DNA from 2 places in the Desulforamulus ruminis DSM 2154 genome. Region 2 is predicted to be linked to the other one. Evidence: riboswitches for the same ligand, from Rfam matches in the RefSeq annotation. Region 2 holds a riboswitch; the other holds the start of a gene.

Region 1 (4,345 bases), 130 kb from region 2:
TCTTCCTCGTCGTGGGTTACCAGAACAAAAGGGATTTTCCATTGACGGTGCAGATTTTTAAGCTCCTGTCTTAAATTTAACCTGGTTTCTTTATCTAAGGCGCTGAGGGGTTCATCCAACAACAACAATCGGGGCTGAACCGCCAAAGCCCTGGCCAGGGCCACCCGCTGCCTTTCTCCCCCGGAGAGCTGCCTTGGATAGCGGTCCATGAGATGTCCTACCCCAAAGGAATTAAGCAGTTCTAAAGGGTCCAGGGTTTTTGCCGTTTTCTTCTTGGTACTGTTAAGTCCGTATAAAACATTTTTCTTTACCGTCATATGGGGGAATAAAGCATAGTCCTGAAAAAGGTAGCCGATATTTCTAAGCCTTGTGGGAATATTGATTTTTTCCTCGGAGGAAAAAACCACCTGATTATTTATTTTAACAAAACCGGATGAAGGGTTGCGCAAACCCGCCAGGCAGTGTAAAACCGTTGTTTTTCCGGAACCGGAAGGACCCCACAGCACGACAATCTGGTTGCTGACTTTTAGTTCAACTTGTAAGTTAAAGTGCCAAAGTTTTTTGTTAATAGAGGCTTCCAACATTACATCACCGTACTTTAATAATTTTGCCTTTTAGCCCACCGGTTAACCCAGAAAATAACTAAGAAACTAAATACCGTTACAATGGCCACCAGGGTTCTGGCGGTAGCGTCGTCTCCGGCGTCCACTGCAAAGAAAATGGCCACCGGGATGGTGGAGGTTTTTCCCGGGATGTTTCCCGCCACCATTAGTGTAGCGCCAAATTCACCCAAAGCCCGGGCAAAGGAGAGCACCAATCCGGCTACAATTCCCGGCCAGGCCAGGGGGAGGGTGATGGTAAGAAATATTCTTACCTCACCGGCTCCCAGGGTCCTGGCGGCTTTCTCATAATTTACGTCTACACTTTTAAACGCAGCTTTGGCACTCTGGTACATTAACGGGAAAGCTACCACGGTAGCAGCTAAAACAGCCGCCCACCAGGTGAAGATTAAAGAAATTCCCATATTGGCCAGGATTTTACCCAGAAATCCGTTCTTACCAATCAGCATAAGCAGGCCGTAACCAATCACCGAAGGCGGCAGCACCATGGGCAAGGTAATGGCCGCTTCCAGTAAGTCTTTTCCGGGGAACTCCCATCTGGCCATAAGGCGGGACAGAGGCAGCCCGAAGAGGATGACAATAATGACTGCGATGAGTGCCGTTTTTAAGGAAAGTAATACAGGAGACCAGTCAGACAGTTCTATAAACATCTTAATACCATAGGGTTACTTTATTGGTTTAAAACCATATTTTTCAAATACCTGGGCTGCCTCATCGCTGGACAGGAAAGCTGCAAAATCCTCTACAGCTTTTTGCTGTTTGGTGTCTTTAAGAATGGCCATGGGATACACAATGGGTTTATGGGAGTCTTCCGGGGCGGCAGCAACCACTTTAACCTCCTGGCTGATCAGCGCATCGGAACGATAAACCAGACCGGCATCCGCATTACCGCTTTCCACATAAGTCAACACCTGACGCACATCCTTGGCCAATACCAGCTTAGGCTGAAGTTTATCCCAAAGCTGCAGGTTGGTCAAAGCTTCCTGAGCGTATTTCCCTGCGGGAACAGACTCAGGGGTGCCAATGCCGATCTTACCTACTTCCGGTTTGGCCAGATCCTCAAAGCTGGCAATCTGGCTGTCTTTTCCGGCTACCAATACCAAATCGTTGCCCAGCAGGTCCTTACGGGAACCCTCCACAATCAAGCCTTTTTCGGCCAGCGCATCCATTTGGCTTTTGCCGGCAGAAATAAACAGGTCGGCCGGAGCCCCTTCTTCAATTTGTTTTTGCAAGGTGCCCGATGCGCCAAAATTATAAGTAATAGCTACCTCCGTATGTTGTTTCGCATAAATACCCTTTAATTCTTCCGCAGCATCCTTTAGGCTGGCGGCTGCCGATATGGTCAGATCAACAGGTTCCACTTGCGCATTTGAATTTGCATCGTTATTTTCTTTCTGTCCACCGCAGCCGGTGATAACCAAAAGGGTTAACATCATCACCGCCAGCCATACCACTATTTTTCTTTTCATTTTTTCTCCTCCCGTCATCTTTAAATATAGAATGAACAGCCGAGCCTTCAAATATCACATCCTTTCATCTACCGTCGGCAGCCTGTTTATTACCTGCGCAGACACAAGAAATCAGTGCTAATCTTAAAAAATAAAAAACCGCTGCATTTTCTGGCAGCGGCACTTCATTGGCGCTAAAAAGTATGCTATTGTCTTCCTTTCTTGAAAGGAAGGGATCAACGTTTCCGTTCAGATCCTTTGGGCCGCATTGCCCGACAAATATCCCCTGGCCATGCTTTAGGAACATCTGCTCAAAAGCCGGTCAGAAAGTAACCAACCGCCTGACCGCAATATTTATACAAAATTTCAACATTACTTACTTAATAAAATAACAAAAAATTCACTTTAAAGCAACACATTAGACAATAGTATACAAAATATTTACTATATGCGTCGCAAGCATAAATGCAGAAATAAAACAAAGGCTAAGTGCGCCATGATTATAGATGCAACAAAAAAATGTTTGCTATATGCATCATAAATATAAATGCAAAAACAAACACCAAGGTCATATTATGGATATGAATATCTTTTATATAATAAGTAATGGCACTATTCTTTCATAATCATAACAGAAGTTGCTTTAACCATAGCCACAACTTCATCACCCTCTTTTAATCCCATCCGGTTGACAGACCCTGTTGTAATCAAGGCACAGATCTCCGGACCGCCGATGTCCATAACCACTTCAGAGGAAACCGTATCGGATTTAATGGTCTTAATCCGGCCCTTCAATAAATTGCGGGTGCTGAGCTGCATTTTTACCACTCCTTCGCTTTATTTAAAGCAATGCATTTACAAAATCGTCCTCATAGGAGGGCGTAAGGAACTTCCAAAGGATATGGGGCCTTTTTGCGCCCTGCCCCTGTTCCGGCCTGGTAAACCCATACTTTTCAAGGGTTATTATTCCTTCCTCCGAAGCAATATATTCCAAAAACTTTTTAGCCGAAATATTTTTTTCAGCATATAAAGGGAGGGCTGCGGTAACCATAACCGGCTCATAGGCGGCCTGGGGGATTCGATAATAGTCCAAACCGGGTGTTGCTTGTATATCGGCATACCAGGCAAATCCCGCATCGGCCTCTCCACCGGCTACGGCCTCAACTACCTGTTTCACGTCATCAACAAAATATTGTTTTTCAGTCAAGACATCCCATAGACCCAGGCGAATCAGCATCTCCTTGGCATATCTGCCGGAGGGCGCTTTATCTGGAAAGGGCAGGACGATGTTTCTAAATTGATCGGTAGTTAAATCGGCCAGATAATTCATGGTCAAGCCCTTTTTCAGCATGACCACCATTTGATTGCCCACCAGACTTTTCCGGGAATCAGGCAGAATGAACCCTTTATCTGCCAACCGGTCTATTTCTTTTTGTCCCGCAGAGATAAAAAGATCTACCGCCTGGCCCTTTTCAATGTTTCTGCTTAAAACTCCTGAAGGACCGAATTCAACGGCAATATCAAGGCCGCTGTTCTTTTCCATAAACATTTTTCTGATGTCCATCAGCGCATTCCGGAGAACCATGGCCGCTGCAACTGTATTTTATTTTGGGCTGTCATCGATGATCCCCCCTACTAATTAATAGGGTACCCGCCTGAATATGCGGTTAAATACCCTCAGCCGGTAACCAAAACTTCCGTACCATATGAGATTCAAACAGCCGTAGTCCTGGGTAATTTTAAACAAACTCTTTAAGGGGATATCCAGCAGATGACACAGTATCACCCGGTTAATTCCGGCATGTCCTGTAATGACGAGATTCCCTTTGGTCCCATTGAGAATTTCATGATAGGCCGTCACTGCCCGATGGCTGCAATCAGCAAAACTTTCTCCCCCGGGAGGCCGGTAGTTTTCAATATCCTTGCCGCGATTTTTAAATTCTGTAGGATATTTTCTTTTAATCTCTTCAAATGAGCGGCCATCCCATTCCCCAAGATTGATTTCCCGGAGCTCCTTGCGGGCCACCGGGTTTATTTTTTGTTTTTCAGCAATCATTTGGGCTGTTTTTAAAGAACGCTGCAGATCACTGCAGAAAATATGAGAAATACGCACGCAACTCAGTTCCTGCCGCAGACGCTCCGCCTGTTTTATCCCTTCTTCGCTTAACGGCCAATCGGTTTGACCTAAAAAAAACCCGTTCCCTCTAGGATTGGTCTCTCCGTTTCTTATTATGTAAATTAACCGCTGTTCCATTTTTTCTCCCTGCTTATCGTCTG
Region 2 (8,598 bases):
ATAAAGTCTTAACAGTGGGGTCCCTGCCCATGTCCGGTGACCAGCCAAGGTCACCGGACATTTCATATTTTATGCCATAAAGAAATGTCGTAAAAAGGAAAATCTTATGTTTTATTTGTAAAAATTGAATAAACAGGATTAACGTATATTTGTTTTGCTTATACGGGGTATAATCACCAAGTATTGTACAGCAATTAACATAATTTTTATAATTAAAGTAATTAGTGAAGGTAAGAACTTACACAATAGTAGAAAGTGTCGAAAAGAGTCAGATGCACGACCGATACGTTGTCGGCTGGGTCTGATTTGGACAAAGGAGGAGTGACTGAACGTAATAAGATATACAGAGGTGAAATGGATTGTTCCGTGGCATGATAATAATGAGGAGGTCGTTATATGGCAGGAGGAATTAGCAATTCCACCAGTGGCAACAGTTATATGGACAATGCCAAAATGGGTAAAGAACATGTTAAATTTTTAATCTTACTGGCACTAGCCTATGCCTTTGATCAAATGGATTTATTCACCTTTTCCTTTGTAGCTCCGGCGCTTACAAAGCACTGGGGAGTGTCCATGGAGTGGATCGGAGTTGTTAACTCAGTAACCTTTGTCGGTATGCTTTTTGGCTGCTGGTTCGGCGGCTGGGCTTCGGATAAGTATGGACGTAAAAAGACATTCTTATTTTCTGTTATCATTTTTTCTACTTTCTCCATTTTAAATGGTCTGTCTCCCAATAAAGAAATATTTATGGTAGCTAGAACAATGACCGGTTTCGGTGTCTTATCAATGGTTGTCGTTGCCATGGTTTACATTGTAGAAATACTGCCGGCCGCCTCCAGAGGGAAATGGCAGGCCATTTCCCTGGCTACCGGTTTGTTAAGCATTCCGCTGCTGGGTCAGATTGCTCAGATCCTCATTCCGGCCAGCCCGGATGGTTGGCGCCATGTGTTTTACATTGGCGGATCCGGGTTCATTATTCTATACTTGGGTACCAAATGGTTAAAAGAATCACCCCGGTGGCTGATCACCCAGGGAAGATATGAAGAGGCGGAAAAAGTAATTCAACATTTTGTACCGGATGTTAAAGTGGATATGAGTGTCGAGATCGCGGCTCATAAGGATACTAATGCAGAAAAAGCCCAAGAAACCAGCGGCCTCGCCATGATTAAAGAGGTGTTTGGCAAAAAGTATCTTAAGAAAACCACTGTGCTTACCAATATGGTTATCTTTATCACCGTAGGATATTTTATCTTCTTCGGCTGGATGCCTACTTTACTAAACGAGTATGGATTTACCATGGAAGACGCCCTGTGGATGAGCGCCCTAGTATCCTTTGGAAGCCCCATTGGTAACTATATCGCCGCTTTCTTTACCGATAAAGGCGGCAGAAAGGTTCCCATTGTTGTCTATAGCGTGGCGGTAGGGTTATTAACCATTGTTTTCGGTACGATCAAAGCTCCCCTGATAATTGTCTTTGTGGGATTTGCTGTAAGGGTATTGATGGACGGCGTGTTTGTACTGATGTGGTCTTACCTGGCCGAAGCCTATCCCACCCATATTCGGAACAGCGCCACCGGCTTCATTTACAGCTTAGGGCGGATTATGACTTCCGCTGCCATGCTGTTGGTGCCCATTATCTTCAAACAATTTGGCTACGGTGTATTGTTCGGTGTCATTGGCGCCATGTTCCTGATTGTAGCTGTGGTTACCGGTATTTGGGGCGAGCGTACTGCCGGTAAATCTCTGGAGGAAATTGCCGTTGAAGCAGCGGAAGAAGCGGCCCCGGCTAAAGCATAAAAAAAAATGTTTATCCATGTTACTGCTCCCCATTATAAAGACCGGAGAAAGACATGCCGGGAAATTAATTGGCGGGCTTAAAGTAAAGCAAGAAATTGAAGCGTTGGTTTGAACGAAGAATAAATGGCTGAGATAAAACCTCCTGGGTTCCAGGGGGTTTTATCCATACTTTTCATGTAAGGGTGGGTTCTGGAGTGCCATTAAAAGGCTATCTTTATGTAATTTTGTCTGCCATAGCTTCAGCCCTTCTTCCGGTTTTTTATAAACTGGGGTATCACATGCAGGTTACGACGGACACACTTTTGGCTATGCGTTTTTTTATATCGGCAGCGATTCTGATGACCCTTGCCGTTGCCACCAAAAAGATTCAATGGGCATCCCTAAAGCCCTGTTTGGGCACTCTGGCCGTACAGGCAGTTATTTATTTTGCAAGTGCGGTATTTTACATATTGGCTACCAAATATATGTTGGCTGCTGTAGCCAGTATGTTATTTTACGCTTATCCGGCCATCGTCCTATTGATTATGACCCTTTATTACCATGAAAAATTATCCGTGAAACGCCTTATATCATTGGGTTTGGTGATCCTGGGCTGCTTAATGGTGATTAATCTATTTAGCCAAGACTTTGATTTAAACTGGCAAGGGATTGCTTGCGGGCTGATGGGAGCCTTGATGTTTGCTATATATATCATCAGAGGTCAAAAAATCAGCAGGGAAATAGACCCCGTTACGGTGATTGCATGCATTACGACGATTTGCTCCTTATTTGTGGTGCTGATTTTCCCTCCGGTAACCATGTTTACCAGTCCATTGACTCTCCCCCAATTTTTAGTGGGTTTAGGGTCGGCGGTCTTTTGTACGGTTCTGGCCTTAACTCTTTATTTAATGGGCTTGGCAAAGTTAGGAGCGAGCCGGACATCCATCATCAGCACCATTGAACTGGCCTTTACCATCGGGTTTGCTTGGCTAATTTTAAGTGAAAAACTTTCAGCCGTACAATTGCTGGGCAGTGCCAGTATTATTGCGGGGATTATCATATTACAAACAGAAACAGAAGAGGTACCGGAATACAGCAAAAAACCTTCCATATAAAAAGACATCCTCCCGGGGTATAATAATATTAGAATTCAAAAAATCCCATGGACGGCTGCCAAATAATATTCCGACATTTTGAAAGAACAAAAGGAACTTTCATTCATAGGGCAGATATAGTATGCTTTTTAAAATATGTTTTTTAGAATTGGGGTGATGAGATGCGTTTAGAACAACTCTATTATCTTGTTGAGATATACCAATCAAAGACAATTTCCCTGGCTGCCGAACGGGCGCATATTTCGCAGCCGGCGTTAAGTGCGGCCATAAGTAAGCTGGAAGATGAATTAGGGGTTCATCTATTAAAAAGAACCAATCATGGCGTTTCTCCCACTGAAATAGGAGAAACCATTATTCAGAAGGCCAAAGAAATCATTGAAAGTGTTGAGGAAATTAAGCAAATTGCTAAAAGCAACGACCTGGAACTGAATGGCAATATTTCAATAGCGGTGGAGCCAGGCGTCAATATTACCATTATGCCGGAGGTTCTTACGAATTTTAAATACAATCACCCCAAAGTAAACATATTTATAAAAGTGGGCGAGTCCAATAATATACTTCGGGATATCCAATCGGGTAAAGCAGATTTTGGTGTGATTTTAAAAACCGATGAGCTTATACAGGCAAAAGACGTCAAGCTAAGAGAACTATTTGTAGATGAACTGGTATTAATTGTCGGAAAACAAAGCCCCATTTCAGGCAAAGAATCCATTACCCTGAAGGAAGCCATGTCCCAGCCAATTGTTTTATACAATACAGAGTATGTAACCAATTGCGGGATATCCAGTATCTTAAGGAAGCACGGCGATCTTGACGTTTTATTTCGGGTAGATAATTTGGAAATGTTGGAAAAGGTACTGCTACACCGGGATTGTGCCGCTTTTATTCCTAGATTTATGGCTGAGGAATACGGCAGATCCAATGAGATCGTAACCGTTCCCATTAGTGATGTCCCTCTGGATATTACCATTGCCATTATATGGTCCAATCGCCACCATTTATCAATGGTAGAGAAAGAATTGATTAAGGGGATAAAGTCCACCTGCTGTGATGTAAATTAGAGCAAAACAAAACCGAGTCAGCGAAGACTCGGTTTTGTTTTGCTCTTTTATCCGCCGGATTATAAGGTGCTTAAATAAATTGTCGATCCTAATCAAAAATTGTTATTTTTTTCAGGCAATATAAAAAATATAACTGTTGCCAGATGTGTCTTTTTTTGCCATAATGGAAATAAGTATAACTTATATTATGCGTATATAAAGTAATTCATTGTAAGACATGAAAAAATTCCTTAATATTACCTCCGAGCCTTTGAACCTGTGATATGAGATTATGGTTCCCCGGCCGTTAGGGTTCATCTGGAAACGGATGTGCCTCCCGTGTGGAAAGGATGGTAGGTTTATTTAGCCATGCCGTAACCGCACATTTGTGTGCGGTTCTTCTATTTATAGCGTTCTCCGAGCCATAGTGCCTAATGCGTAATGTGATGGTGTTATGGCCGTATAAGGGTTAATCGGGAAACGGGTTAGCCTCCCTTTGGAAAGGAGAACATTCCACCTGTTACTAGGGTTGGTTTGTGCTGCTTTCTTTAAGGCACCCGCCAACCTTAATTTTTGTGTGGGATATAACTTTACGGCCGGAGGCGACATGATGACAACAGAGATTCAGGATACAGAAGCCATTTTAACCTTATCTTTAGTCATTGCAGATATGGCCACGCTAATCAATGATGATATTTTGAACAAAAATATTATTAACGTGACCAACCAGTTGGTTTGCAATGCCTCAGAGAAACCATTGACGAAAGATTTTTATACTACCATGGATAGTTTAGTAAATTTATTAAAACAGTACAAGACTAGTTAATTAAGTTTTGCCGGTCGACGACATAATGGACCTGAGAACGAAAGGCTTATTCGGGTTTGTAATTTATTATCGAACCTTTTATTTTAATAACAGTGACCAAAAGAAGGCTCCGTTTTAATTACCGGAGCCTTCTTTTGGTTAAAGTGTACTGCGGGATCAGGTATTATTTTTTGTCGTTTTTTAGTTTTTGCTGCTGTAATTGAGTCCGGGCTTGGGCGAGAATTGTTTCCGGAAAGGCGTATTTAAATTGTATTTTAGCCCACTCTCTATAAGAGGGGCTAGCGTTAAAGAGAATTTCCAGGATGTTTTTCATTTCTTCAAGTTCTTTTTCGTCCGCTTCACCCGGTAGGATCTGCTGGACAAAAGATGATATATTTTCTGCCGAGATATCGGTAGCCTGCTTTTGCTTTTCCAACCGCACCTCAAGCTCTTCTCGAATAGCTTCCTTTCTTTGCTCCAACAAGTCAGCCTGAATTTGCAGGTGATGCGGCAGACTTTCCTGCAACGGTAGCCGGTGGTCAACCAAGAAGCTGTAATAGGAATGAACGGAGGGCTGGCTGTTTAGCTGTTCTAACAATTTCTTCATTCTATCCTCAGGAGATGTAAACATTTCTCCTTCGCCAGTCTTCAACCATGATTCTGAGACACCATACCGGGCACAAATATGTTTAAGTAAAGAGTCGGATGCTTTTTTAGAAGCGTTTTCGATGTTTCCAACATGGCTTCTATCGATGCCTAAGTCCTGAGCCATCAATGTCTGTGTTAAACCAAGAGTTTCTCTTATTAACTTAAACCTCTGCGAAATATTCATGTACATTCCTTCTCAGAAACATTTTTTCAATAATCATAATTCTCAGAAACATATTATGATTGACTTGCTTTCTCAGAAGCATTAAACTAGCTATAAATAGGTTAAAAATACCAACTGCTCCCATAACTTTATTGCCTAGAATCGACGGCGGCAGTCCTTCGATACCGGGAGAAAGGAGGGCGAGAGCGGATTGGGGGTTTTGGTAAGGAAGCTTAAGAAAATTTATTGCAAAACCCCTAAAAATAGAAGCATAAAAATTAGGGCAGATGAAAGCCTGCCGTGCGAATGATCTATATCATTAAATGTTGACATGTTTTCTTACTGATATTAACAAATTTTAAGTTTTGTGACAAGAGATTATGAAAGAACATTCTTTAATGTTATGCTAAATCCTTTTAGAAGTTTGGCAAGTAAAAGATTGATTTGTTTATGGATTATGGATTACCCACCAATAGCTTTAAACTGGATTTAAAAGGAGAGAAGCTAAAATAAATGGGGGAGCCACAATGTATAAGGAAATACCTCTTGAAGAAGCATTAGCAATTTTACTAAACTACACAAAGCCCATTGGCTTCGATGAGGTTGATATTATCGACGCTTTGGGACGAGTTTTATATGAGAATGTTGTTGCCGGTTTTCCACTCCCTCCTTTTGACCGGTCTCCTTTGGACGGGTATGCTGTTATGGCTGAAGACACATTCACCGCCAGTAAAGAAACCCCGGTATTACTGAAAGTAAGCCAGAACATCTTTGCCGGGAACATGCCGTCAAAGCCCCTGATATATGGAGAAGCTGCTGCTGTGGCAACCGGCGCTCCGCTTCCCGCCGGAACAAACGCAGTTATAAAAATAGAGGACACGCAGCTTGTGGGAGATCAAGTTTTGATCTTTTCCCCACTTAGACCGGGAGATAATTATATTAATAAGGGCGATGATGTTCTTGAAGGGGAAAAAATACTAGCCAAAGGAATGACCATTACTCCTGCTGTAATCGGTTTGTTGGCATCGATGGGCAAAAAAAGGGTGAAGGTTTTTAAAAAGCCGAAAGTAGCGGTTTTGACAATCGGAGATGAACTGGTTGGCATTGATGAGCCCAGGCTGCCAGGCAAAATATACAACAGCAATGTTTATGCGATTTCCGCTCAGATAGCTGAAGCGGGGGGAAGGGCGGTTCCTTATAGAAATACCGTTGATGACAGGAATCATATTGCCTTTTTGATCAACGACTGCTTAAAGGAAAACGATATGGTAATAACCACTGGCGGGGTATCGGTAGGCAAAAGAGATTATGTTAAAGAGTCGATCCAAATCAGTGGTGCCAATACTTTATTTTGGAAAGTGAATATAAAACCGGGTACACCCATTGTCTGTGGTGAGAACAATGGGCGATTGATCATTGGCTTGTCTGGAAATCCCGCTGCAGCCATGATTACCTTCTATATGCTGATCAGGCCTGTTCTGCAAAGCATCAGCGGCACCCGGCAGGTGGCTCTGCCCGACGTAACGGCGACCATGGAGGAGTCCTTTAATAAGAAAAGCAAGCAGCGGCGTATGTTAAGAGCAAAAGTTTGCTGGAAGAACGGTGGTTATTATGCCGTTCCCTGCGGGACGCAAAGTCCGGGAGCTTTAAAGTCAATGCTGCACTGCAATGCACTGATTGATATACCTGGAGGGAGCGGACCGTTAAATATTGGGGAAAAAGTAAAAGCCATATTATTATCCCCAAACTATGTTTCGTAAAGGGGCAATCTCTATTTTTTAAATTTTGAATATTTAAAAAATGATTCTGGAGGTGAATTGTGGTGAACATCCCTATCATTACCGTGGTGGGAAAATCGGATGCCGGAAAAACAACCTTTATTGAAAAGCTGATTAAAGAGTTGAAATTTAGGGATATCAAGGTTTGTACCATTAAACATGATGTGCATGGATTTGATATTGACAAGCCTGGAAAAGATACCTGGCGCCATGCCAAAGCAGGGGCGGATACCGTAGTGATATCCTCCTATGAAAAGATGGCCATGATTAGAAATGTTCAGGAGGAATTAACCCTGGACCAAATTGCCCAGATGGTTAGTAGTGATATCGATATTATTATTACGGAAGGTTATAAAAGATCGAATAAGCCCAAAATAGAAATCAGTCGTTTGGAGAGAGGAACAGAACTTTTGTGTACTCCCGATGAGTTAATCGCAGTGGTGAGTGATATGCACTGGAACATCGGTATACCGGTTTTTGAACTTAATGACGCAGCGGGGGTTGCCAATTTGCTTCAGAGCCGGTTTAATTTAAAACCGTTTAAATATTTGGACAATTTAATTAACATCAGCAATTTTTAATTTTTGTATCCGAGATATTTTCTAGTGCTAGTTAAATAATTTGCATTTTTATTGCATTGAAAGAATGGACAGAACCTTATCTGTCCCGGGATATACAAAAGCATAGAAAGGAGTGGGGGATGAGGAACGGCAAGGACAATAACTCAGTTACAATCCCAATAATCAAGGGGGGAACCCATTCATGAGGAGACTAAGCAGGCGTGACTTTTTGAAAAATATTAGTCTTGGAACGGCCGGGCTAACGCTGGCAGCCGGTCCGGCCGCTGCCGAAGAATTTCACAGCAGGACTGCCGGGGAGAAACTACCTGCAAAAATAAGGAAATTAAAAGAAACCTATTCTGTATGTTGTTTTTGCGGCTGCGGCTGTGGGTTATTATTATATTCCAACGAAGAGGGTCGTCTGGTCTTTTGTGAAGGATATGCGGACAGTCCGATTAATGCCGGCACCATTTGTCCTAAAGGAAATGGCATCATTGAAGGAAATACGGTTATAAACAAAAAAAGGAACCGTGAAGCCAATAGACAGCGGGTTACGAAACCCCTTTACCGCGCTCCCAACAGTGACAAGTGGGAGGAGAAAAGCTGGGAGTGGACCTTATCCGAGATTGCCAAGCGAATTAAAAAAACCCGGGATGAATCCTTTGTTGAAAAAGATGAGCAGGGCGTAACGGTAAACAGAACCACCGCCATAG

The links. A riboswitch is a leader RNA that binds a small molecule or an ion and turns the genes downstream of it on or off. The one in region 2 is predicted to bind molybdenum cofactor.
Region 1: linked by a shared signal. The riboswitch ahead of modA (molybdate ABC transporter substrate-binding protein) and the one ahead of DESRU_RS02145 (hypothetical protein) in region 2 are both predicted to bind molybdenum cofactor.

Annotation. Positions count from the first base shown of each region.
Region 1 is NC_015589.1:549,356-553,700, reverse strand. It holds gene DESRU_RS02730 (ATP-binding cassette domain-containing protein) at 1-584, opposite strand, end outside; gene modB (molybdate ABC transporter permease subunit) at 599-1,270, opposite strand; gene modA (molybdate ABC transporter substrate-binding protein) at 1,286-2,089, opposite strand; molybdenum cofactor riboswitch at 2,267-2,397, opposite strand; gene DESRU_RS02710 (TOBE domain-containing protein) at 2,681-2,887, opposite strand; partial or broken gene modA (molybdate ABC transporter substrate-binding protein) at 2,910-3,656, opposite strand; gene cobC (alpha-ribazole phosphatase) at 3,708-4,345, opposite strand, start outside.
Region 2 is NC_015589.1:415,036-423,633, forward strand. It holds gene DESRU_RS02125 (methyl-accepting chemotaxis protein) at 1-4, shown strand, start outside; gene DESRU_RS02130 (MFS transporter) at 397-1,797, shown strand; gene DESRU_RS02135 (DMT family transporter) at 1,992-2,891, shown strand; gene DESRU_RS02140 (LysR family transcriptional regulator) at 3,053-3,952, shown strand; molybdenum cofactor riboswitch at 4,181-4,299, shown strand; molybdenum cofactor riboswitch at 4,335-4,454, shown strand; gene DESRU_RS02145 (hypothetical protein) at 4,539-4,757, shown strand; gene DESRU_RS19680 (helix-turn-helix domain-containing protein) at 4,921-5,568, opposite strand; gene DESRU_RS02155 (molybdopterin molybdotransferase MoeA) at 6,075-7,307, shown strand; gene mobB (molybdopterin-guanine dinucleotide biosynthesis protein B) at 7,367-7,906, shown strand; gene fdnG (formate dehydrogenase-N subunit alpha) at 8,088-8,598, shown strand, end outside.